DNA from 3 places in the Pseudomonas sp. PHC1 genome. Region 3 is predicted to be linked to each of the others. Evidence: predicted binding sites of a transcription regulator. Region 3 holds the regulator's gene; each other region holds the start of a gene.

Region 1 (6,046 bases), on a different contig from region 3:
GATGTCTTCGTGGGCCAGGTCGAACAGGCGCTTGAGGTTCGGCAGGACAAAATACAGCGGTTGCAGGATGTCGATGCGGTACGGCGTGCGCATGGCCTCCAGCGGATCGAAGGCCTGATGCTCGGGCTCGTCCGACAGCGAGTAAACGGTTTCTTTCGGCGAGGACAGGATGCCGCCGCCGTAGATGCGTTTGCCTTGCGGGGTGTCGACCAGGCCGAACTCGATGGTCATCCAGTACAGGCGCGCCAGATAAACGCGTTCTTCCTTGGTCGCCTGCAGGCCGAGCTTGCCGTAGGTGTGGGTGAATTCGGCAAACCAGGGGTTGGTCAGCAATGGGCAGTGGCCAAAGATCTCGTGGAAAATGTCCGGCTCTTGCAGGTAATCCAGTTCTTCACGGGTGCGAATGAACGTGGCCACCGGAAACTGCTTGCTGGCGAGCAATTCGAAAAAAGTCTGGAAGGGGATCAGCGCCGGGACGCGGGCGACCTGCCAACCGGTGGTCTGGCCGAGCACCTTGTTGATTTCGCCCAGTTGCGGAATGCGGTCGTGGGGCAGGCCGAGTTTTTCGATACCGTCCAGGTATTCCTGGCACGCGCGCCCCTCGATCACTTTCATCTGGCGGGTGATCAGCGTGTTCCACACCGCATGTTCTTCGGCGGGGTAGTCGATAAAACCTTGCGCATCGGGCTCGCGGGCCACGTATTGCGTCTGCTTCATACTGCTCTCCTGCGAGGGGAATTTCGTTCTTGTTATGTCCTGCGATGGACTGAGAAATACCCCAGCGCGTTCGTTGTTGCAGCAGGTTGATGATCGGTTGAGTAGGAAAAATCTCTTTAATTCGTAAAGTTTTCGTTACGCTTTGTGCGTTAAGTCCTGTTTGCGGTGACTGTCGGGTTTGAAAAGGTCGATGGCTGTCACATAATCTTGACGACTATCTTGCGCGCTGCGCAGAAAATTCCGGTGTCAGACCGTCTCCTCACCTGTTTCGGGCCTTTATATGCGTATCAAAGTCCACTGCCAGAACCGCATCGGCATCCTGCGCGACATTCTCAATCTGTTGGTGGAGTACGGGATCAACGTCGCCCGTGGCGAGGTGGGTGGTGAGCATGGCAACGCGATCTACCTGCATTGCCCGAACCTGATCAACATTCAGTTCCAGGCGCTGCGGCCCAAGTTCGAGGCGATTGCCGGGGTCTTTGGCGTCAAGCGGGTAGGGCTGATGCCCAGCGAGCGGCGGCACATGGAATTGAATGCGCTGCTCGGTGCGCTGGAGTTTCCGGTGCTGTCGATCGACATGGGCGGCTCCATCGTGGCGGCCAACCGGGCGGCGGCGCAGTTGCTCGGGGTGCGGGTGGACGAGGTGCCGGGGATTCCGCTGTCGCGTTACGCCGAGGATTTCGACCTGCCGGAACTGGTGCGCGCCAACAAATCGCGAATCAACGGCATGCGGGTCAAGGTCAAGGGCGACATCTTTCTGGCCGACATCGCGCCGCTGCAATCGGAGCACGATGACAGTGAGGCCATGGCCGGTGCCGTGCTGACCTTGCACCGGGCGGACCGCGTCGGCGAGCGCATCTACAACGTGCGCAAGCAGGAATTGCGTGGCTTCGACAGCATCTTTCAGAGCTCCAAGGTGATGGCGGCGGTGGTGCGCGAAGCACGACGCATGGCGCCGCTGGATGCACCGCTGCTGATTGAAGGTGAAACCGGCACCGGCAAGGAATTGCTGGCGCGGGCCTGTCACCTGGCGAGCCCGCGTGGGCAGTCACCGTTGATGGCGCTCAACTGCGCGGGGTTGCCGGAGTCGATGGCCGAGACCGAGCTGTTCGGCTATGGCCCCGGTGCCTTTGAAGGGGCGCGGGCCGAAGGCAAGCTCGGGCTGCTGGAGCTGACAGCGGGTGGCACGCTGTTTCTCGATGGCGTCGGCGAAATGAGCCCGCGCTTGCAGGTGAAATTGCTGCGTTTCCTGCAGGACGGCTGCTTCCGGCGGGTGGGCAGTGATGAAGAGGTTTATCTGGATGTGCGGGTGATCTGCGCAACCCAGGTGGACCTGTCGGAGTTGTGCGCTCGAGGCGAGTTTCGCCAGGATTTGTATCACCGCTTGAACGTGCTGTCGCTGCATATCCCGCCCCTGCGCGAATGCCTCGACGGTTTGACGCCGCTGGTGGAACATTTCCTCGATCAGGCCAGCCGGCAGATCGGCTGCGCGCTGCCGAGGTTGGCGCCAGCGGCGATGGACCGACTCAGTCACTACCATTGGCCGGGCAACGTGCGGCAACTGGAGAACGTGCTGTTTCAGGCGGTTTCGCTGTGCGACGGCGGCACGGTCAAGGCCGAGCACATTCGCTTGCCGGATTACGGTGTGCGTCAGCCGCTTGGCGATTTTTCCCTCGAAGGCGGGCTCGACGAGATTGTCGGGCGCTTCGAGAAGGCGGTGCTGGAGCGTTTGTATTCCGAGCACCCGAGCAGTCGGCAACTGGGCAAGCGGCTGGGGGTTTCTCACACCACGATTGCCAACAAGTTGCGTGAGTACGAAGTCGGTAAGGAGTCAGGCAGCGCCTGATCACACCCACGCTGAGCGTTCCCACTCGGACGCTTCGACGTGGGAACGATCCGCGATCAGGGTCAGGTGTTTGCCGCCAAGCGGCATGACACCGCCGGTTTTTCGTCTTCGATACATTTCCCTCCTTTGCGCAAAACCCCTCAAGTCCTTTGTTTACCGGGGTGTCGGCCGCCAGAAAAAAGTTGGTCTGCAAATTGCTTATGGCTCAGCAGTACAGCGGTGGGCGGCAAACGTCCGGCATGCAGAGGAAAGAGTGTGGACAAGTACCTTTATGTGGCAATGACCGGCGCCAGCCAGAACGCACTGGCGCAAAAGGCTCATGCCAACAACCTGGCGAACATCTCCACCAATGGTTTTCAGCGCGACCTGGAGCAGGCGCGTTCGATGCCGGTGTTCGGTGACAGCTTTCCGGCGCGTGCGTTTGCCATGAGCGAACGGCCCGCCACCGACTTCACGCCAGGTTCGCTGGTGCAGACCGGCCGTGACCTCGACGTCGCCGTGTCGGGCAATGGCTGGATCGCCGTGCAGAACCCCAACGGCGGTGAAAGCTATGTGCGCACCGGCAGCCTCAATATCGATGCCCTTGGTGTGTTGCGTGCCGGCAACGGCATGCCGGTCATGGGCAATGGAGGGCCGATCGCCGTACCGCCGGAGCAGCAGGTGGAAGTCGGTGAAGACGGCACCATCAGCATTCGTGCGATGGGCGAAGGCCCGCGCGTCATGGCTGAAGTCGACCGGATCAAGCTGGTCAACCCGGACATCAAGAACATGAACAAGGGCCTGGACGGTTCGATCTACACCAAGGACGGCCAGCCTGCGCCGGCCGATGCCAACGTCAAGCTGGTGTCGGGTTTCCTGGAGTCGAGCAACGTCAATGCCGTGGAAGAGATGACGTCGGTGCTGGCCCTGGCCAAGCAGTTCGAGTTGCACGTCAAGATGATGAACACCGCCAAAGACGACGACCAGGCCATGGCTCGGGTCTTGCAGATCAGCTAATTATCAGAACGTCGCGCCGTAAAACAGGCGCACGAGGAGAATCGAATGCTTCCGGCTCTATGGGTTGCCAAAACCGGTCTGTCCGCCCAGGACACCAACCTGACCACCATTTCCAACAACCTGGCAAACGTGTCGACCACGGGTTTCAAACGTGACCGCGCCGAGTTCCAGGACCTGCTGTACCAGATCAAGCGTCAGCCAGGCGCCCAGTCGACCCAGGACAGCGAACTGCCGTCGGGTCTGCAAGTGGGGACCGGTGTGCGCATCGTCGGCACTCAGAAGAACTTCACCGCCGGCAGCCTGCAAACCACCGAGCAGCCGCTGGACATGGCCATCGACGGGCGCGGTTTCTTCCAGATTCTGCAGCCGGACGGCACCACGTCCTACACCCGTGACGGTACTTTCCACCTCGACTCCAACGGCCAGATCGTCAACGCCAGCGGTTTTGCCCTGGAGCCGGCCATCGTCATCCCGAACAACGCCCAGACCTTCACGGTCGGCCGCGACGGTACCGTGTCGATCACCGTTGCCGGCAACGCCGCTTCGCAAGTGATCGGCAACCTGCAAACCGCCGACTTCATCAACCCGGCCGGTCTGCAAGCGGTGGGCAACAACCTGTTCCTGGAAACCGCCGCTTCCGGTGCGCCGCAAGTCGGCACGCCGGGCCTGAACGGTTTCGGCACCACCCTGCAGAACACCCTGGAAACCTCCAACGTCAGCACCGTGGAAGAGATGGTCAACATGATCACCACCCAGCGCGCGTACGAGATGAACTCCAAGGTGATCTCCACCGCCGACCAGATGCTCTCGTTCGTAACGCAGAATCTGTAATCAAGTCTATGAGGCGGCCATGAGGTCGCCTGCAACACCGTGAGGTAAGGGTCATGAAGCGCTTTGTATCTGTTGTGGCATTGAGTGGGGTCGTCTCGCTCGCGGGCTGCGTCGCTCCGACGCCCAAGCCCAATGATCCTTACTACGCCCCGGTGTTGCCGCGCACACCGTTGCCGTCGGCCGCCAACAACGGCTCGATCTATCAGGCCGGTTTCGAGCAGAACCTGTACAGCGACCGCAAGGCTTTTCGGGTCGGTGACATCATCACCATCACCCTCAACGAAAGAACCCAGGCCAGCAAGAACGCCAACTCGCAGGTGGCCAAGATCAGCAAGACCGGCATCGGCCTGACGTCGCTGTTCGGCAGCAGTGCAACCACCAACAACCCGATCGGCAGCAATGACCTGAGCCTGAGCGCCAGCTACGAAGGCGACCGCGCGACCAAGGGTGACAGCAAGGCGGCCCAGGGCAATACCCTGACCGGCTCGATCACCGTGACCGTCGCCGACGTGCTGCCCAACGGCATCATCGCCGTGCGTGGCGAAAAGTGGATGACCCTCAACACCGGCGACGAGCTGGTGCGGATCGCCGGTCTCGTGCGTGCCGATGACATCGCCACCGACAACACCGTGTCTTCGACCCGGGTCGCCGATGCGCGCATCACCTACTCGGGCACCGGCTCGTTCGCCGATGCGAGTCAGCCAGGCTGGTTCGACCGTTTCTTCCTCAGCCCGCTGTTCCCTTTCTAGGTGGCTACGTTGAATTTCAGAAGCCTCATGGTGGCCGCATTTTTGTTGTCGGCGGCCTTCAATGCACAAGCCGAACGGTTGAAGGACATCGCCAGCATTTCCGGCGTGCGTTCCAACCAGTTGATCGGTTACGGCCTGGTGGTCGGTCTTAACGGCACCGGCGACCAGACCACGCAGACCCCGTTCACCCTGCAGACCTTCAACAACATGCTCTCGCAGTTCGGCATCAAGGTGCCGCCGGGATCGGGCAACGTGCAGCTGAAAAACGTTGCGGCAGTGTCGGTGAGTGCTGATCTGCCGGCGTTCGCCAAACCGGGTCAGCAGGTCGACATCACCGTGTCGTCCATCGGTAACTCCAAGAGCCTGCGCGGCGGCACCCTGTTGCTGACCCCGCTCAAGGGTATCGACGGCAACGTCTACGCCATCGCCCAGGGCAACCTGGTGGTCGGCGGTTTCGATGCTGAAGGTCGTGATGGTTCGAAGATCACCGTCAACGTTCCGTCGGCCGGTCGCATCCCTGGCGGGGCGTCGGTCGAGCGTTCGGTGCCGAGCGGTTTCAACCAGGGCAACAGCCTGACGCTGAACCTCAACCGCTCCGACTTCACCACCGCCAAACGCATCGTCGACAAGATCAACGACATGCTCGGCCCGGGCGTGGCCCAGGCCATCGATGGCGGTTCGATCCGTGTGACCGCGCCGCTCGATCCGAGCCAGCGCGTCGACTACCTGTCGATCCTGGAAAACCTCGAAGTCGATCCGGGTCAGGCGGTGGCGAAAGTCATCATCAACTCGCGTACCGGCACCATCGTCATCGGCCAGAACGTGAAGGTGTCGCCGGCCGCTGTGACTCACGGCAGCCTGACCGTGACCATCACCGAAGACCCGATCGTCAGCCAGCCGGGCCCGC
Region 2 (6,046 bases), on a different contig from region 3:
CGGCATGCGCTTTGTCGCGACCACCACCGAGAAGTTTGACGTGATCATTTCCGACTCCACCGACCCGATCGGCCCGGGCGAAGTGCTGTTCTCGGAAAACTTCTACCAGGCCTGCCACCGCTGCCTGAACGAGGGCGGCATCCTCGTGACCCAGAACGGCACGCCGTTCATGCAGATCGAAGAAGTGAAAACCACCGCCGGTCGCCTGCGCAGCCTGTTCCCGGACTGGCACTTCTATCAGGCGGCCGTGCCGACCTACATCGGCGGTTCGATGACGTTCGCCTGGGGCTCGACCAATCCGGCCTACCGCAAGCTGAGCCGTGAAGTTCTGCAACAGCGCTTCATCGGCAGCGGCATCGTCACCCGCTACTACAACCCGGAAATCCACATCGGTGCTTTTGCCTTGCCGCAGTACGTGCTGCAAGCGGTGAACAAGCCAAGCAACGACTGATCGTTCGCGGGTAAAGAAAAAGCCGAGGCCGGTGTGCGAAATCACGCCGGCCTCGGCTTTTTTCATGTTGCAGCGATGTAAACCTTTTGAACGATCAGTCCTGACAAAAGTCGAGATAGGAGTAAGCCCACTTGCGGGTTTGGTCGAGGAGGCTCTGATGTCAAAGTGGAAAGTCACTTTCGTGGACGATCATGGTGAAACGATCAACGAAGTCTTCGAGTGCGAGGAATGCCCCAGCCATGAACGGGCAGCCCGCCTCATCAAAGAACGATTGCTGCCGGTCGCCGCCGAGCTTGACCTGAACGATCTGGAAGGGCGCACCGCCGATGCCGGCGTTAAAAACCTGAAAACCCAGAACAGCATCGAAATCCGCAGCATCACCCCAATCTGAATCTTCTTTTACATTACGTACCAGGCCTTGGCAGCGGCTCTATCTTGGGGCTACTCTGCAAGCGAGATCAGCGAACGGATCGCTAAGGTCTGGTCTTGTCAGCTACATGCTTGTTTCCCGCCGGCAACGCGGTTGTCGTAGCACCAAGGCCATGGGGCCGGTGCAGGGAATACGGAAAGTCTATCCATCTATGCGAGGGGGACGATTCATGAGCACAGCCTATCAAGAAGACATCAGCAGCAGCGTGCTGCGCCGCATGAAAGAAGGCGGTTTCGATTTTTCACGATTCCATCCCATCGAGTTCTACGCCATTTTCCCGGACGAGGAGCGGGCGCGCAGGGCGGCAGGCAAGTTTCGCGGTGAATCCATCAATGCCCAGGTCAGTGCGCGCGACGACGGCGCCTGGTCTCTGGAGTTGAGCAAGGTGATGTACGCAACCTACGATGACATTGGCGATTTCGAGCAGGGCTTTTCGGCGGTGGTCGAGCCCTTGGGCGGCATCATCGAGGGCTGGGGCGTGAAACAGGAGATCCGCAACCGGCATCGTTTGAATTGATAACTGACGCAACACGTCGAGCAACGGCTGACCTTCGGGTCGGCCGTTGTCGTGTCTGCCGTTGCGAAAGCTGCATGGCAAAACCCTGAAACAAGAAACCGGCGCAAAAAAAAGCCACCTGAAGAGGTGGCTGAAAGGGAAGACCGCAAGGAGAGGAAACCGGTCAGAGTTAAGGCCGGGAGGGCTGCCAAGGCAAGCCGGAACAGTGAGGCTGCGTGCTTCGTCAGCGACGTTTTTGCAGCGGATGCGCGGATTATCCGCAGCCGCCGACGGGCAGTGAAATCAACTCTGACTATGCTGGTGATAGGCGACGTGACTGCGTCGCAATGAGGCGGGGGCGATCAGGTGGGAGCATTTGCCGCACAGGAATGGTGCGGTGCATGCGGCGTCAATATCCAACCGATTGAAATCAAAGCGTTTATGCCGATGGCACGGGCCTTGCGAAGGCCTGTAGGTCCGGAGTGACAAGGAGTACGGCATGATCCGCACCTATTTTGATGAAATGTACGATGCCGGCGGCCAGATCCGCCCGCATTACCGGGAGTTTGCCCGCTGGCTGGCCGAGACGCCTGATGAACTGCTGGCCCAGCGGCGACGCGAGGCCGATCTGCTGTTTCATCGCGCCGGAATCACTTTCACGCTCTACGGGGACGAGCAAGGGACAGAGCGCCTGATTCCCTTCGACACCATTCCGCGCAGCATTCCCGCCAGTGAATGGCGGATTGTCGAGCGCGGCTGCATTCAGCGGGTCAAGGCGTTGAACATGTTCCTCGCCGACCTTTACCACGAGCAACGCATCATCAAGGCCGGGATCATTCCCGCCGAGCAGGTGCTGGCCAACGAGCAATACCAGTTGGCGATGCAAGGGCTGGATCTGCACCGCGATATCTATTCGCACATCTCCGGCGTCGATCTGGTGCGCGACGGCGACGGCACGTATTACGTGCTCGAGGACAACCTGCGCACGCCGAGCGGCGTGAGCTACATGCTTGAAGACCGCAAGATGATGATGCGTCTGTTCCCCGAGCTGTTCGCGGCCCAGCGCATCGCTCCCATCGACCATTACCCGAACTTGCTGCTCGACACCTTGAAAAGCTCAAGCCCGATCGACAACCCGAGTGTCGTGGTGCTGACCCCGGGGCGGTTCAACAGCGCGTTTTTCGAGCATGCGTTTCTCGCCCGGGAAATGGGCGTGGAGCTGGTGGAGGGCGCGGATCTGTTCGTGCGTGATGACAAGGTTTTCATGCGCACCACCGACGGCCCGAAAGCGGTGGACGTGATCTACCGCCGGCTCGACGATGCGTTCCTCGATCCGCTGGCGTTCCGCCCGGATTCGATGCTCGGCGTGCCGGGACTGCTGTCGTCGTATCGCTCCGGCAATGTGGTGCTGGCCAATGCCATCGGCACCGGCGTGGCGGACGACAAATCGGTGTATCCGTTCGTTACCGAAATGATCCGTTTCTACCTCGACGAAGAACCGATCCTGAAAAACGTGCCGACCTGGCAATGCCGCAACCCGTCTGAACTTTCCCACGTGCTGGCCAATCTTGCGGATCTGGTGGTCAAGGAAACCCAGGGCTCCGGCGGTTACGGGATGCTTGTGGGGCCGGCGGCGACGACTGCGGAAATCGATGCGTTCCGCGAGCGGATCAAGGCCAAGCCCCACGCGTACATCGCACAACCGACGCTGTCGCTGTCGACCTGTCCGACCTTTGTCGAAAACGGCATTGCGCCGCGCCATATCGACCTGCGCCCGTTCGTATTGTCCGGGCGCGAAACCCGGGTCGTACCCGGCGGTTTGACCCGTGTCGCTCTGCGTGAAGGCTCGCTGGTGGTGAATTCATCCCAGGGCGGCGGAACCAAGGACACCTGGGTGGTCGAGGATTGAAGGAAGCCTGTCATGTTAAGTAGAACTGCCTCGGATCTGTACTGGATGTCGCGTTACCTGGAGCGGGCGGAAAACCTCGCACGAATGCTCGATGTCAGCTATTCGCTGTCGCTGATGCCGCAGGACGGCCGTGGCGATGGCCTGCACGAACTGGCGATGCCGCTGCTGATCACCGGTACGCTGGACGATTACCTGGAACGCCACGGCGAATTGCATGCCGAGCGATTGTTGCACTTCTTCGCCCTCGACGCGGCCAACCCGGCGAGCATCTACAGCTGTCTCGGTGCGGCGCGGGCCAGCGCCCATGCGGTGCGCGGCCGGATCACCGCCGACATGTGGGAGAACATCAACGCCACCTGGCTGGAGATCCGCGGGATCGCCAATCAGGGCCTCAGCCGTTACGGCATGAGCCGTTTCTGCGAGTGGATCAAGGAACGTTCGCACCTGTTCCGGGGTGCGTCCTACGGCACGATCATGCGCAACGATGCGTTTCGCTTCATTCGCCTGGGTACGTTCATCGAGCGGGCGGACAACACGTTGCGTCTGCTCGATGCGCGTTACGAAATGGCCGGCGATCAGGCCGAAGCAGTCAGCGACGGCACCGCTCACGCCTATTACCAATGGAGTGCCCTGTTGCGAGCCTTGTCATCGTTCGAGGCTTACACCGAGATTTATCGCGATGCGCCGGGTGCCCGGCATGTGGCCGAATTGCTGCTGTTGCGCGCCGATGTGCCGCGTTCCTTGCGGGCCTGCACCGAAGAGATCGATCAGATCCTGGCCCAGTTGCCGGGGGCCAACGGTCGCCCCGCACAACGGCTGGCGGCGGAAATGGACGCACGCCTGCGCTACACCGGCATCCAGGAAATCCTCGAGGAAGGCCTGCACGCCTGGCTCACTGAATTCATCCCGCTGGTGCGCCAGCTGGGCAACGCCATTCACAGTTCCTACCTGGAGGCCGCATGAGACTTTCCATCAGCCACGAGACCACCTATCACTACGAAGATCAGGTGCGCGCGAGCATCCAGTACCTGCGCCTGACCCCCCACGACAGCGAGCGTCAGCACGTGCTGAGCTGGCAGCTCGACCTGCCGCGCCCGGTGCGCGCCCAGCTCGATCCGTTCGGCAACATCCTGCATGTGCTGACCATGGACGAGCCCCACGAAGCGATCATCATCGGCGCCCGGGGGCAGGTCGATATCGACGAGTTGCGCGAAGCGGAGCACGAGAGCCAGTCGGCGCTGCCGTTCCTGCGTTTCACCCGGCTGACCGAGGCTGACGAGGCATTGCGGGCGTTTGCCGAGAAATCCTGCAAACAACGCCGCGACCGCAATGCGTTGATCGATCTGATGCACGGTTTGAATCAGCACATGACCTACAAGCCGGGTTCCACCGAAGTCGACACCAGCGCTGCCGAGGCATTCGCCGGACGGGCGGGTGTTTGCCAGGATCACGCCCACGCGTTCCTGGCCTGCGCGCGCAGTCTCGGGGTGCCGTCACGTTATGTGTCGGGTTATCTGTACAGCGAGGATTGTGAGCACCTGGCCAGTCACGCCTGGGCCGAGGCCTGGATCGATGACGCCTGGTACAGCTTTGACGTGACCAATGAGCTGGCGCGGCCGGAGCGGCACCTGAAACTGGCAGTGGGGCTGGATTACCTCGACGCCTGTCCGGTGCGCGGCATGCGCCGGGGCGGCGGGTCAGAGCAGATGCACGCGAAGGTGCGGGTGTCGCCGACACCAGCCCCCGTCATCTCGGTGCAGCAGCAGTAAGCGGCGTTGCTGGATTACTTGGCGGGCGCAAGCTTGCGCCCGGCCATGTGCTGCAAATACCCGATCAGCTTCTGCAGATCCGCGTCCGGCAACACCTCGGCGGAAAAACCCGGCATCTTCGCCTGCGGCCATTGGCGCAGACTCTGCGGATCGCGGAGGTAGCGCTTGAGGAAGTCCGCGCCGAAGTACTCGGTGGGGTTGTACGGAATATTCAGGTCCGGCCCGAACTGCGCATCGCCCGCACCATTGAGACGATGACAGGCCAGGCAGTTCTTCTGGAACAGCGCAAAACCCTGATTGACCGGGTCATCGGCCTTCAACGCAGGGTCCGGCGACAGGGCAGGGAAGCGCTCGGCCACCGGCGCCATGCGCTTGATGCTCGTCACTTCGAACGGCCATTGTTCCGGGCTGATATGGCCGGCTTGCGGATCCGTCCACACCAGATAGAACGGTCCGGCGCTGTGCTTGCCTTCCGACAGCGGCGGCCAGGGCTGCGCCGGATCTTCGATGGCCAGCCAGGCGCGTGAGCCCTTGTTGTTCAACAGCGGCGCGGCGGACAGTTCCGCGGCAAAGCCGTCCAGGGCGACGGCTTGCAGGTGATCGTCCGGTTTGATGCCGGTCAGCAGTGCGGCAACCGGCACGGCGCGATAAGTCATGTCCTTCTTGTAGGACACATCATTCTTGATCGTGAGGGTTTGTACCTGAGGATGCTTGAGCAACTCCTCGGTCTCCCAGGTGCGACTGTTCGCGCCCAGCTCCAGGTTCAGTTGCGCGGCAGACAGGGGCATGCTCAGCAGCATGGCCCCGAACAGAATGAGCGTTTTCAAGTGATCGCCGTCAGTGTCGTGGAAGTGCGCAAAGGTTGGCACAGCCACGCTGGCCCGGATAGCGGGCCAATGACATTTTCACTAGCGAAAAACAATACCTGCCGCTTGAACTTGAATCAGCCGATGACCTTGGTCAGGTTCGGCAGAATCAACAACAGCGTCGT
Region 3 (6,046 bases):
GACCTACATCAATAATCTGAACGCTGCGGTCGAGGGCACTGAGTTCGCGGAGTGGCCGGTGGAAAAACTGGTCGCCAGCGTCCGGCAACTGCCGGAAAAACTCCGGGCGGCGGTGATCAACCAGGGTGGTGGTCATGCCAACCATTCGTTGTTCTGGGAAGTCATGGTGCCTAACGGCGGTGGCAAGCCGGACGGTGCGCTGGCCAAGGCAATTGATGAGCAACTGGGTGGCCTCGACAGTTTCAAGGAGGCCTTCACCAAAGCTGCGCTGACCCGCTTCGGCAGTGGCTGGGCGTGGCTCAGCGTGACGCCGGACAAGAAACTGGTGGTAGAAAGCAGCGGCAATCAGGACAGCCCGCTGATGAACGGCAATACGCCGATTCTCGGTCTGGATGTGTGGGAGCACGCCTACTACTTGCGTTATCAGAACCATCGGCCGGAATACATCAGCGCTTTCTACAACGTGATCAACTGGCCACAAGTCGCTGCGCGCTATCGGGCAGCGCTGGTTTAAGTCTTCTATAAAAACAATACAAGGCTGACTATGGGCACTGAGACACTGGCGATCGGAAGTGGGCGCATGTTTCGTTACGCAATCGGATCGCTGCTGCTGTTGGCGGGTATGACTTTGCTGGTCGCCCACGCACTGGAATGGCTGAACCTGGAGCCGAGGTTGTCGCGGGCGTTGCAGGGCGGGGCGATATGCGCCCTTGGCACCGCGCTCGGCGCGGTTCCGGTGCTGGTGATCCGCAACATGCCTCAGGCACTGGGGGATACGCTGTTGGGTTTTGGCGCCGGCGTGATGCTGGCAGCGACCGCCTTTTCGCTGATCGTGCCGGGAATCTCCGCCGCCGAAAGCCTGGGGCTGAGCCCATGGGGCGCCAGTGGCCTGATCTGTTTTGGCATCCTGCTGGGGGCATTCGGCCTGTATCTGGTTGATCGCCGAGTGTCGGGCGCCTCGCCGGAAATGCTCATCGGCACTGTCGAGCATCCGGTGATTCCGCCGCGGATCTGGCTGTTCGTGTTCGCCATCATCGCCCATAACATCCCGGAAGGCATGGCGGTCGGTGTCTCGGCTGGCGGTGGAATGCCTGACGCAGACAGTCTGGCGATGGGGATTGCCTTGCAGGATGTACCGGAAGGGCTGGTGATTGCGCTGGTACTGGCCGGTGCCGGGATGTCGCGGGTCAAGGCGTTTTTGATTGGCGCAGCGTCAGGTCTGGTCGAACCGGTGTTCGCGCTGCTTTGCGCGTGGCTGGTCAGCCTTGCCGAATTGTTACTGCCCTTGGGGCTGGCGTTGGCGGCGGGCGCCATGCTGCTGGTGGTGACTCACGAGGTCATTCCGGAGTCGCGACGCAATGGTCACGAGAAGCTGGCAAGCTTGGGATTGTTGATTGGCTTCTGCCTGATGATGGTGATGGATACGGCATTGGGCTGAAACGCAGGAGGGAGCTTGCTCCCTCGCTTCAAGCGTTTTCAACCACCTTCATCGAAGTAGTTATTGATCAACGCAACCAGCGCATCCATGGCTTCCTGTTCCTGGTGGCCTTCGGTGCTCAGGTGGATTTTGGTGCCCTTACCCGCAGCAAGCATCATCATCGCCATGATGCTTTTACCGTCAACCGTGGTGTCCGGGGTGCGGCCGACTCTGATCGCGCAATCGGGAAACTGGCCCGCCACGCCGACGAATTTTGCCGATGCGCGGGCATGCAGGCCCAGCTTGTTGATGATTTCTATTTCCCGAGCAGGCATCGCGGTGTGAATCCTTTAGCTGAGGTCGCGGTGGCGAACCTGGACGTTCTTCAGGGTCTTCTGCAGCGCCTGGCCAAGACGTTCGGTCAGGTAAACGGAACGGTGATGCCCGCCGGTGCAGCCGATGGCAATGGTGACGTAAGCGCGGTTGCTCGCGGCAAAGCGCGGCAACCATTTGTGCAGGTACGTGTAAATATCCTGATACATCTCCTCGACCTCAGGCTGCGCCGCCAGATACTCGGCGACCGGCTGATCGAGACCGGATTGCGCGCGCAGTTCCGGTTTCCAGTATGGGTTCGGCAGGCAGCGTACATCGAACACCAGATCCGCATCCACCGGCATGCCGCGTTTGAAACCGAACGACTCGACCAGAAACGCGGTGCCAGGTTCCGGCTGATTCAGCAGGCGCAACTTGATCGTGTCGCGTAGCTGGTACAGGTTGAGATGGGTGGTATTGATCTTCAGGTCGGCGAGATCGGCAATGGGGCCGAGCAGCGTGCTTTCATCCTGAATGGCCTCTGCCAGCGAACGATTGGCGTTGCTCAGTGGGTGGCGGCGGCGAGTTTCAGAGAAACGCTTGAGCAGGGTTTCTTCGTCGGCATCCAGGTACAGGACATCGCATTGAATATGCTTGGCGCGTGCGTCTTCAAGTAATTCCGGAAAACGGGTCAGATGGCTCGGCAGATTGCGTGCATCGATCGATACTGCCACCAGTGGCTGCGCCAGCTCGGTATGAATCAGGGCCCGTTCGGCCAGTTCCGGCAGTAGACCGGCCGGCAGGTTATCGATGCAGTAGTAGCCGTTGTCCTCAAGGACATCCAGGGCGGTACTTTTACCCGAGCCGGAACGGCCACTGACAATGATCAAGCGCATGGTTACGGCCTGTTCTGTTCTTCCAGTACAACCTGGTACAAGGCTTCGTTGCTTGGCGCGCTGCGCAGTCTTTCGCGCACGTCCTTGCGGTCGAGCATGCTGGCGATCTGGCGTAACAGCTCCAGGTGCGCATCGGTGGCGGCTTCCGGCACCAGCAGGACGAACAGCAGGTCCACGGGCGCGCCGTCGATGGCGTCGAAATCGATGGGGGCATCAAGGTGCATCAGCGCACTGATCGGCGCTTCACAGCCCTTGAGGCGGCAGTGGGGGATGGCGATGCCGTTGCCAAAACCGGTAGAACCCAGTTTTTCACGGGCAATCAATGCCTCGAAGACATCTTGCATCTCCAGATCCGGGACTTCCCGGGCGATCAGGTTGGCAATTTGTTCGAGGGCTTTCTTTTTACTGCCGCCCGGCACGTTCACCAGGGAACGGCCGGGGGTCAGGATACTTTCAAGTCGGATCATGGGGGTGGGGGTTATCGACCGGTAGCGCCCTGAAGCAGGCTCTGGGTCTTTTCCTTATGCTTTTTGAGTTGTTTATCGAGCTTGTCGGTCAGCGCGTCGATCGCAGCGTACATATCGGTATGTTCCGCGTTGGCGACGACCTCATTGCCGGGAATATGCAGCGTGGCTTCGATTTTCTGCTTCAGCTTTTCGACACACATCGTGACTTGCACGTTGGTGATCTTGTCGAAATGCCCTTCGAGCTTCTTGAGCTTGAGCTCGATGTACTCGCGCAGAGGCTGGGTCACTTCCAGTTGGTGTCCACTGATGTTGACTTGCATACAGCTTCTCCTTCGTTGCCAGTGCATAAAGCGGCAGGCCGAAGAGCCTGCCACTGGAACGCTGTAACGTGGCTTACATCAACCGCTTGCGTTCGCTCGAAGGCGCGATCCCGAGGGATTCGCGGTACTTGGCGACGGTGCGGCGAGCCACCTGAATGCCTTGTGCCTCCAGTAAACCAGCGATCTTGCTGTCACTCAACGGCTTTTTCTGATTTTCCGCGGCGACCAGTTTCTTGATGATCGCGCGGATCGCCGTGGACGAGCATTCGCCGCCTTCGGAGGTGCTCACATGGCTGGAGAAAAAGTATTTCAGTTCATATATGCCCCGAGGGGTATGCATGAATTTTTGCGTAGTCACGCGGGAAATCGTCGACTCGTGCATGCCCACCGCTTCTGCGATGTCATGCAGGACCAGGGGCTTCATCGCTTCGTCGCCGTACTCCAGAAAACCGCGCTGATGCTCGACGATCTGGGTGGCCACTTTCATCAGGGTTTCGTTGCGGCTTTGCAGGCTCTTGATGAACCAGCGGGCTTCCTGCAACTGATTGCGCATGAAGGTGTTATCGGCGCTGGTGTCGGCGCGGCGCACGAAACCGGCGTACTGGGCGTTGACCCGCAGGCGGGGCACCGACTCCTGGTTCAGCTCCACCAGCCAGCGTTCGTTGTCCTTGCGCACGATCACGTCAGGCACCACGTATTCGGCTTCGGTCGACTCGATCTGCGAACCGGGGCGCGGGTTGAGGCTCTGCACCAGTTCGATGACCTGGCGAAGTTCGTCTTCCTTGAGTTTCATGCGACGCATCAGCTGGCTGTAGTCGCGGCTGCCGAGCAGATCGATGTAATCGGTAACCAGGCGCTTGGCTTCGGCCAGCCAAGGGGTCTTGGCCGACAGCTGGCGCAATTGCAGCAGCAGGCATTCGCCCAGGTTGCGTGCGCCGATGCCAGCCGGTTCGAACTGCTGGATACGGTGCAGGACCGCTTCGATTTCGTCCAGTTCGATATCGAGCTCCGGATCGAAGGCGTCAAGGATCTCTTCGAGGGTCTCGTCGAGGTAGCCTTGATTGTTGATGCAATCGATCAGGGTCACGGCGATCAGGCGATCGGTGTCGGACATCGGTGCCAGGTTCAACTGCCACAGCAGATGGCTTTGCAGACTCTCACCGGCGGAAGTGCGGGTGGTGAAGTCCCACTCGTCATCGTCGCTGCTTGGCAGGCTGCTGGCGCTGGTCTGGTAGACGTCTTCCCAGGCGGTGTCGACTGGCAGTTCGTTGGGGATTCGCTCGTTCCATTCGCCGTCTTCGAGGTTATCGACTGTCGGCGCGGTCTCCTGGTAGGAGGGTTCCTGGATCTCGGTGTTGGGCTTCTGTTCGGCGTTGTCGGCCATGGGATCGGAGTTGTCGAAGTCGTCGCCGTCTTCCTGGCGTTCGAGCATCGGATTGGATTCCAGAGCCTCCTGGATTTCCTGTTGCAGATCCAGGGTCGACAATTGGAGCAGGCGGATGGCCTGTTGCAGCTGCGGTGTCATCGTCAGCTGCTGGCCCATTCTCAAGACTAGCGATGGTTTCATGGCAGGGGCTTAACACCTTATTCGCCGGCGCTATGCGCCATCCACTACAGGGCGCCGAGGCGCCAAACTTAAGCAAATTATATGCCTGAAACTGTCGTGTTTGCCTAGAGCGCTGTAACAATAAAAGCGTATAAAAAGGCGCTTCAACGTTACAGCACCCGGACGGCTGGTCGAATGCCGTCGTGCTTACAGGCGGAACTCGTGACCCAGATACACTTCCTTCACCAGATCGTTGGCGAGGATGGTCGCGGAGTCGCCTTCGGCGATCAACTGACCGTCGTTGACGATGTAGGCGGTTTCGCAGATATCCAGCGTCTCGCGGACGTTGTGGTCGGTGATCAGTACACCAATACCCTTGGCCTTGAGGTGGTGGATGATCTGCTTGATGTCGCCGACCGAGATCGGGTCGACACCGGCGAACGGTTCGTCGAGCAGGATGAATTTCGGTGCCGTGGCCAGTGCGCGGGCGATTTCCACTCGGCGGCGCTCACCACCGGAAAGGCTCATGCCGAGGTTGTCGCGGATGTGGCTGATGTGGAATTCCTGCAGCAGGCTTTCCAGCTCCTTGCGACGACCGGCCTTGTCGAGCTCCTGACGAGTCTCGAGAATGGCCATGATGTTGTCGGCTACCGACAGTTTGCGGAAGATCGACGCTTCTTGCGGTAGATAGCCGATACCGGCCTTGGCACGACCGTGCATTGGCTGGTGACTGACGTCCAGGTCGTCGATCAGTACGCGACCCTGATCGGCCTGAACCAGGCCGACGATCATGTAGAAACACGTGGTCTTGCCGGCGCCGTTCGGGCCGAGCAGGCCGACGATCTGACCGCTGTCGATCGACAGGCTGACGTCGCGCACGACCTGGCGGCTTTTATAGGCCTTGGCCAGGTGCTGAGCTTTCAGAGTTGCCATTACTGGGTTTTCTCGTCGGTTTTCTTCTTCGGCTGGATCACCATGTCGATGCGCGGACGCGCCTCGGTGACCTTGCTGCCGGTAGCGCGACCGGCGCTGGCCAGTTTTTTCACCGTGTCATAGACGATCTTCTCGCCCTGAGTGGTGTTGTTGTC

What was found. The regulator sigma-54, encoded in region 3, starts transcription at its own class of promoters, with help from an activator protein. The targets are predictions, from matches to a motif close to ANTGGCATNNANNTTGCTNT.
Region 1: a site for sigma-54 is predicted at 2,745-2,764, ahead of ACKJSM_RS15670 (flagellar basal body rod protein FlgF). Genes of this name have one in related genera too.
Region 2: a site for sigma-54 is predicted at 1,824-1,843, ahead of ACKJSM_RS25630 (circularly permuted type 2 ATP-grasp protein). Genes of this name have one in related genera too.

Annotation. Positions count from the first base shown of each region.
Region 1 is NZ_JBJXHJ010000010.1:127,767-133,812, reverse strand. It holds gene phhA (phenylalanine 4-monooxygenase) at 1-717, opposite strand, end outside; gene ACKJSM_RS15675 (sigma-54-dependent transcriptional regulator) at 998-2,563, shown strand; gene ACKJSM_RS15670 (flagellar basal body rod protein FlgF) at 2,819-3,559, shown strand; gene flgG (flagellar basal-body rod protein FlgG) at 3,605-4,390, shown strand; gene flgH (flagellar basal body L-ring protein FlgH) at 4,444-5,139, shown strand; gene ACKJSM_RS15655 (flagellar basal body P-ring protein FlgI) at 5,167-6,046, shown strand, end outside.
Region 2 is NZ_JBJXHJ010000027.1:52,901-58,946, forward strand. It holds gene speE (polyamine aminopropyltransferase) at 1-451, shown strand, start outside; gene ACKJSM_RS25620 (hypothetical protein) at 609-842, shown strand; gene ACKJSM_RS25625 (ribonuclease E inhibitor RraB) at 1,051-1,398, shown strand; gene ACKJSM_RS25630 (circularly permuted type 2 ATP-grasp protein) at 1,877-3,286, shown strand; gene ACKJSM_RS25635 (alpha-E domain-containing protein) at 3,299-4,249, shown strand; gene ACKJSM_RS25640 (transglutaminase family protein) at 4,246-5,055, shown strand; gene ACKJSM_RS25645 (c-type cytochrome) at 5,070-5,855, opposite strand.
Region 3 is NZ_JBJXHJ010000016.1:87,470-93,515, reverse strand. It holds gene ACKJSM_RS19575 (superoxide dismutase) at 1-514, shown strand, start outside; gene ACKJSM_RS19570 (ZIP family metal transporter) at 545-1,438, shown strand; gene ACKJSM_RS19565 (HPr family phosphocarrier protein) at 1,477-1,752, opposite strand; gene rapZ (RNase adapter RapZ) at 1,768-2,625, opposite strand; gene ptsN (PTS IIA-like nitrogen regulatory protein PtsN) at 2,628-3,092, opposite strand; gene hpf (ribosome hibernation-promoting factor, HPF/YfiA family) at 3,104-3,412, opposite strand; gene ACKJSM_RS19545 (RNA polymerase factor sigma-54) at 3,486-4,979, opposite strand; gene lptB (LPS export ABC transporter ATP-binding protein) at 5,166-5,891, opposite strand; gene lptA (lipopolysaccharide transport periplasmic protein LptA) at 5,891-6,046, opposite strand, start outside.